2 regions of the Micromonospora cathayae genome follow, and region 2 is predicted to be linked to the other one. Evidence: riboswitches for the same ligand, from Rfam matches in the RefSeq annotation. Region 2 holds a riboswitch; the other holds the start of a gene.
What was found. Region 2 has a riboswitch for S-adenosylmethionine ahead of PVK37_RS24695 (aminotransferase class V-fold PLP-dependent enzyme). Riboswitches for the same ligand answer to the same signal wherever they lie in the genome.
Positions count from the first base shown of each region.

Region 1 (3,404 bases), 2.4 Mb from region 2:
TCCTGCCAGCAGACCGTGCGGTAACCGGCCGCCCGGTTGCAGGCGTCGGCCACCAGGGCGTCCAGGGCGGCGTGGTCGAGGTTGGCGATCTCCAACCGGCGGCGGACCTCGGGCAGGGCCGGTTTGGCACCGACCGTGGCCGCGAACCCACGGCCGTGGTCCGGCCGGTACACGCCCCCGGGCAGCGGGCCGACGGTCGGCCCGATCAACCGTTTACGGCCCAGCTCACGCAGCGTCCGGATGGCGTACTCGAGCAGCGCCCGGCCGAAACCCCGGCGCCGGTACGCCGGGTGCACCACCAGTTCGACACCGGCGTTGTCCGGATTCTCCAGGTGGGACATCCGTAGTTCCAGGTATCCGACGGGTACACCGTCGAGCGTCGCCAGGGCGGACCGCTGTTCCCGGCCCGGCATCGGGTGTCGGAGCAGGGCCGCGAACTGTACGTGGGTACGCGGCGCGAAGTCGGGTACGTCGACCATGCGGGCGGGTTCGGTCACCTGGAGGGCCGCGTCGATCGCGGCCGGATCGGACGGGTCGAGGGGCGCGATCACGAGGCTCATGCCGACGAGGGTGCGGGACCGACAGCAAACGGGCCAGCGATTTTCATCGCCGGCCCGGGAAGCTTGGTCGGGAGGGACGATCGCACAACGCCTCCGGCGTTGGGTCGTAAGGCTTGAAAAGTCTCCGGCGAACGCCCTCCCGCACGAAGCATCTTGCGCCCGTCCGGTTGCTGCCGTCAAGTCCTCGGCGGGGGGTTTTTCGTACCGTGGGCGAACGGTCGGTTACCCGACGGATCGACCCGATCCCCCGTTCGGGCGAGTCGACACGCCCGACCGGCCAGTCACCCGGACTCCGGCAGGACGATACCGGGTCAGCCGAGCAGACCGGCGTCCCGGGCGGCCCGCAGCGACGGCCGGATCCGGTGGGTCGGCCCGACCTGGCCGGCGACCGCGTCGATGGTCTTGAGCCCCTCGCCGGTGTTGAAGACCACCGTCTCGGCGGCCGGGTCGAGCCGACCGGAGGCGACCAGCTTGCGCAGGACCGCCACGGTCACCCCACCCGCCGTCTCGGCGAACACCCCGGTGGTGCGGGCCAGCAGCCGGATACCGTCACGGATCTCGTCGTCGTCGGCGTACTCCATCCAGCCACCGGTACGGCGTACCGCCTCCAGGGCATAGAGCCCGGCCGCCGGGTCGCCGATGTTCAGCGACTTGGCGATGCCGGTCGGCTTGACCGGGGTGATGGTGTCGGAGTCGGCGTGCAGGGCGGTGGCGATCGGGTTACAGCCGGCCGACTGCGCGCCGAACACCTTCCAGCCGCCGGCCGGGGCCTCGACCAGGCCGATCTCCACCAGCTCGCTGAACGCCTTGTCGACCTTGGTGAGCAGTTCACCGCTGGCCATCGGGATGACCACCTGGGCCGGGATCCGCCAACCGAGCTGCTCGGCGACCTCGTACCCGAGGGTCTTGGAGCCCTCGGCGTAGTAGGGGCGGACGTTGACGTTGACGAAGGCGGTGTCCTCGAACTCGTCGGTCTCGACCAGCTCACCGCAGAGCCGGTTCACGTCGTCGTACGAGCCGTCGATGGCGACCAGCTCGCCGCCGTACACGGCGGTGGTGACCACCTTGCCCTGCTCCAGGTCGCTGGGGATGAAGACCACCGAGGGCACCCCGGCGCGGGCGGCGTGCGCGGCCACCGAGTTGGCGAGGTTGCCGGTCGAGGCGCAGGCGAAGCGGGTGAAGCCGAGCGCACGGGCGGCGGTCAGCGCCACCGACACGACCCGGTCCTTGAACGAGTGGGTCGGGTTGGCGCTGTCGTCCTTGACCCAGAGCGGGGCGGTGATGCCCAGCTCGGCGGCGAGGTTGCCGGCGGCGACCAGCGGGGTCAGTCCCGGGTCGAGGGTGACCCGGGTGGCCGGGTCCTGGCCGGCGGGCAGCAGGGCGGCGTACCGCCAGAGGTTCTGCGGGCCGGCCTCGATCTGCTCGCGGGTGACCCGGGCCAGCGCGGCGGTGTCGTAGTCGACCTCCAGCGGGCCGAAACACTCGTAGCAGGCGTGTTGGGCGGCCAGCGGGTACCGGGCGGAACAGGCGCGACAGACCAGGGCGCGGGCGGGGCTGGTGGTGGTGTCGATGCCGGGGGCGACGGTCGTCGACGTCATGTCGAGGAGTCCTCTCATCTTTCCCCGCATCGCACCGTGCGGCGGGGACGGATTTGGCACCTGCCCCGCTCGGCGCTCAGCTCTGAGCACGCGGGGTGGTTGCCGGGGCGTCGTCGGGCCGTATCCCTCAGCCCCTCTGGATGAGGTATGCAGTTGTACGGCCGAGTCTACGAGCGCGCCCGGCTCCTGCCGAGCCCTCTTCCCACGGTGTGAGCCAGCCCGCACCGTCCGCTCAAAACGATCATGACGTCGCCGGCCTCCGGCGCGCCGCCGATGGCGATAGGGTGCGGCGCATGTCGGCGGTGGTGGTCGGGGCGGCGGCGCTGGGGTGTGCGGTGGCGGGCGCGTTCGTGCCGACGGTCGCGTACCGGTTGGCGGTGCCGTACGGCGAACCGGCACGCCGGGAGTGCACGGAGTGTGGCACCCCGTTGGCACCGGGCCTGCGGGGCTGGACGGCCGGCCCTGACTGCGGGCACCGGACGTCGGTCTCCCGCTGGCTGACCGCCCCGGTGGCCGGGCTGGCCGGTGGACTGCTCGGCGCGGCGCTCGGTCCGGTGGCCGTGCTCCCGCTGTTCCTGGCCCTCGCGGTGCTCGGGGTGCTGCTGGCCGTCGTCGACGTGGCCTGCCACCGGCTGCCCGACCAGGTGGTGCTGCCGGCGCTGGCGGTCACCCCGGCGCTGCTCGCAGTGGTGGCCCTGGTCACCGGCGGGTGGGACGACTGGCTGCGCGGGCTGCTCGGCTGTCTGGCGGTCGGCGTGCTCCTCACCGGCCTGGTGCTGCTGCCCGGTGCCGGTTTCGGTTTCGGGGACGCGAAGGTCGGCGCGCTGCTCGGCTGGTATCTGGGCTGGCTGGGCTGGGACGCGGTGGTGCTGGGCGTGGTGCTGCCCTGGGTGGTGAACGCCCCCGTGCTGCTGGTGCTGCTGGCCGTCCGGCGGGTCGGCTGGCGGTCGAAGGTGCCGTTCGGGCCGGCCCTCCTGGTCGGCGCCCTGCTGGCCGTCCTGGCGGTCGGCGGCTGGCCGACCATCGCGGCCGGCTGAGCCGACCATCGTGACCCGCTGAGCCGACCATCAGCCCTGGTCAGGCCGACCAGCGCGGGCGGCCGGACCGACCATCGGCCCCGGCCGGACCGACCATCCCGGGCGGTTGAGCCGAGCATCGGCGCAGGTCAGGCCGACCATCTTCTTGACCTGGACTGACCGGCCGCGACGCCGATCCGTTCATCACGCCGGGATGAGCCGATGGAAGG
Region 1 is NZ_CP118615.1:817,595-820,998, forward strand. It holds gene PVK37_RS03835 (GNAT family N-acetyltransferase) at 1-560, opposite strand, end outside; gene thrC (threonine synthase) at 872-2,158, opposite strand; SAM riboswitch class I at 2,170-2,305, opposite strand; gene PVK37_RS03845 (A24 family peptidase) at 2,452-3,195, shown strand.
Region 1: it holds a riboswitch for S-adenosylmethionine, as region 2 does, so the genes downstream of both, thrC (threonine synthase) here and PVK37_RS24695 (aminotransferase class V-fold PLP-dependent enzyme) in region 2, are expected to answer to the same signal.

Region 2 (3,404 bases):
ACGGCACCCTCCGGGCCCTCGGCAAGTGCGCCGACGTGACCAGCGCCGGCACCGCCAACGGCACGAAGATCCAACTGTGGGACTGCAACGGCACCGGCGCCCAGGTCTGGCAGGCCCAGGCCAACGGCACCCTGCGCAACCCGGCGTCGAACAGGTGCCTGGACGCCACCGACAACAGCTCCGCCAACGGCACCCGGCTCCAGATCTGGGACTGCTTCGGTGGCGCCAACCAGGTCTGGCGGCTGCCGGCCTGACCACCGGGACGGCGGACCGTCCCGGGTCTGTCATTGTTGGCAGGGTGACGACCGGCCACCCCATCCGTCCGCGTTCCCACCGTCGTGGCGGCCACCGAGTCCTGCGCGTCGTGCTCGCGCTCGGCGCGGTGGCCGCCCTGGCCGCCCTCGCGGTGGTCGTGGTGCCGATGCTGCTGCCGCCCGGCCCGCGACCGCTGTTCCAACTCCCGGTCGCCTGCGGGGAGAACTGGCAGCTCGGCACCTATCCCGGGCACGACGACTACGACGTCGACCTGTTCCCCCTCGACGGCGAGGCATGGGGGCGGCCGGTGCTCGCGTCCGCCGCCGGCACGGTCACCGTCGCCGGTATCAACGGCTCGCTGGGCGGCCGGACCCCGGAGAACCCGGACGGGCCGCGCGGCCGGGGCGGCGGGTACTGGGTCAAGATCGACCACGGGGGCCGGTGGGAGACCCAGTACCTGCACCTGCTGGAACCCCCGCTGGTGCGCGAGGGGCAGCGGGTCGCCCAGGGCGAGCAGATCGGCCGGCTGGGCAGCACCGGCAACTCCGGCGCACCACACCTGCACTACGAGCAGCGCCGGGGCTGGGAGAAGGTGGAGACGTACTTCGACGGGGAACCGTCCGGCATCACCCGGGACGACCGCGAGTACACCGTCCGCCGGACCAGCAACAACTGCCCCGGCTGAGCCCGGACGGAGCCCCGTCGCCGCCGTCGGCCGCCCCGCCGCCGGTCGCTCAGGTCAACGCCGCGAGCGCGGTGAGCAGCCGGTCCACGTCCTGGGTCGTGCTGCCGAGTCCGAAGCTGGCGCGGAGCGCGGTCGGTGGCAGGTCGGTGCGTCCGCTGCGCGCCGCCGCCCCGGCCAGCAGCCGCCGGACCAGGGGATGCGCGCAGAACAGGCCGTCGCGGACCCCGATGTCGTACCCGGTGGCCAGCTCCGCCGCGACCTCGCCCGAGTCCCGCCCGGCGACCACGAACGACACGATGCCGACCCGTGGCGCGTCCGGCCCGAAGGTGCGCAGCTCCACCACGTCGGGCAGGGCGGCCAGCCCGTCCCGGAGCCGGGTCAGCAGCGCCTGCTCCCGGACGTGCAGCGCGGCCCGGTCGGCGGCGGAGAGCGCCGCGCACACCGCCGCCAGGGCGACCGCGCCGAGCAGGTTGGGCGTGCCGGCCTCGTGCCGGGCCGCCCCGACGGCCCACCGTACGTCGTGGGTGGCCGCGCCGACGTGGCTGGTGGCACCACCACCGGCCAGGTACGGCGGAGCGGAGTCCAGCCAGTCACCCCGGCCGACCAGCACCCCGGCCCCGAAGGGCGCGTACAGCTTGTGCCCGGACGCGGCCAGGTAGTCCACGCCCAGCGCCGCCACGTCGACCGGGGCGTGCGGCGCGAGCTGGGCCGCGTCCACCGCGATCCGGGCACCGTGCCGGCGGGCGACCAGGGCCAGCTCGGCCACCGGCCAGCGTTCCCCGGTCACGTTGCTCGCCCCGGTCACCGCCACCAGGACCGGCAGGTCGGCCGGGGTGGCGCGCCGCAGCTCGGTCAGCGCCGCGGCCAGGGCCCGGACCGCCTCGCCCGGGGTGGCCGGCACCGGCAGCCGCACCGACCGGCGCGGCCAGGGCAGCAGGTTCGCGTGGTGCTCGCCGGCGAAGGTGACCACCGTGGTCCCGGCCGGCAGGGCCCGCGCCAGCAGGTTCAACGCGTCCGTGGTGTTGCGGGTGAAGACCACGTGGTCGTCGGAGCGGGCACCGAAGAAGTCACCGACCGTCTGCCGGGCCTGCTCGTACGCCAGGGTGCAGCGTCGGGACAGCGCGCCCGCGCCCCGGTGCACGCTCGCGTACCAGGGCAGCAGCTCGGCCACGGCGTCGGCGGCGACCCGGGCGCAGGGCGCGCTGGCGGCGTGGTCGAGGTTCACCTGACCGGGTACGCCGAGCACGTCGAGCGGTCGGGCCACGGGCGGGGTCAGCAGGGCGACGGACACGACAACCTCCGGAGTCCGGGGACCCCGGGTGACAGCACCGGGACGGGGTCCGCGCTTGCCCAGCACCGGACGGGGCTGGGCCCGGTCATCACCCGGGGCACCCCACCGCGAACTCGACGAGGGTTGCCGGCCAGCAAGCCGGGGCTTCACGCTGGCGCTCGTGACCTGCCGACAAGCATACGACCCGGCCACCTGCCGGGGAATCCCGGTGTCCGGCCGGGCGCGCGGGTCAGCCGGCGGGACGCCAGCCCAGCGCCGGACCGAGCCGGGTCGCCATGTCGGTGAGGATCTGGACGTAGTCGGCGTGGTCGAAGGTGAACGGCAGCGCGAAGGTGACCTCGGTGCTCTCCCGGAACCCGGCGTGCGCGGCCAGGCGCTCGGCGATCAGCTCGGCCGGGCCGAGGAGATCCGGGGCGATCATCATCCGGGCCGGTCCCTGGGGCGCCGTCGTGCGCGGCGTGCGGCGGTGGACGTACCGGGCGTACTTGTCGCGCTGGGCCGCAGTGGCCGTGTCGGTGGGGATGACGACGAGCCCCTGGGAGACGCGGGCCCGTGCGGCGTCCGGGTGGTGGGCGCGGAAGGCCCTGATCTGCGCCGCCTGGATCTCGGCGAAGTCCGTCGACTCCTCGGCCTTCACCACGTTGCTGGTGAGCAGGTTCAGGCCCTGCTCGCCCGCCCAGCGTGCGGACCGGAGGCTGCCCGCGCCGTACCAGATCCGGGCACCGAGGCCGGGGGAGTGCGGTTGCACCCGGTCGGAGTAGGTCTCGAAGCCCTCCACGCCCGCGAAGTCGCTGGCCGGCTTGCCGGCGATGAGGTCGAGCAGCCGGCGTACCCGGGTGTAGCTGAAGTCCTCGACGTCTGCGGTGTCCGGGTAGAGCGCCTGCCGGACCCGGTCGTAGTGCGCCGGTGGACCGATGCTGACCCCCGGATTGAGCCGCCCGCCGGAGAGGACGTCGACCGTGGCCAGGTCCTCGGCCAGCCGGAGCGGGTTCTCCCAGCCGAGCGGGATGACCGCGGTGCCGAGCGCGATGCGTCGGGTCCGCTGCGACGCCGCGGCCAGGACGGCCACCGGCGAGGAGACGCCGAACTGGAGATGACGGTGGCGTACCCAGGCGCTGTCGAAGCCGAGCTGTTCGCCCAGCTCGATCAGGTTCAGGGTCGACTCGTGGCCGG
Region 2 is NZ_CP118615.1:5,592,981-5,596,384, reverse strand. It holds gene PVK37_RS24705 (glycosyl hydrolase family 18 protein) at 1-254, shown strand, start outside; gene PVK37_RS24700 (M23 family metallopeptidase) at 299-940, shown strand; gene PVK37_RS24695 (aminotransferase class V-fold PLP-dependent enzyme) at 990-2,231, opposite strand; SAM riboswitch class IV at 2,278-2,397, opposite strand; gene PVK37_RS24690 (LLM class flavin-dependent oxidoreductase) at 2,461-3,404, opposite strand, start outside.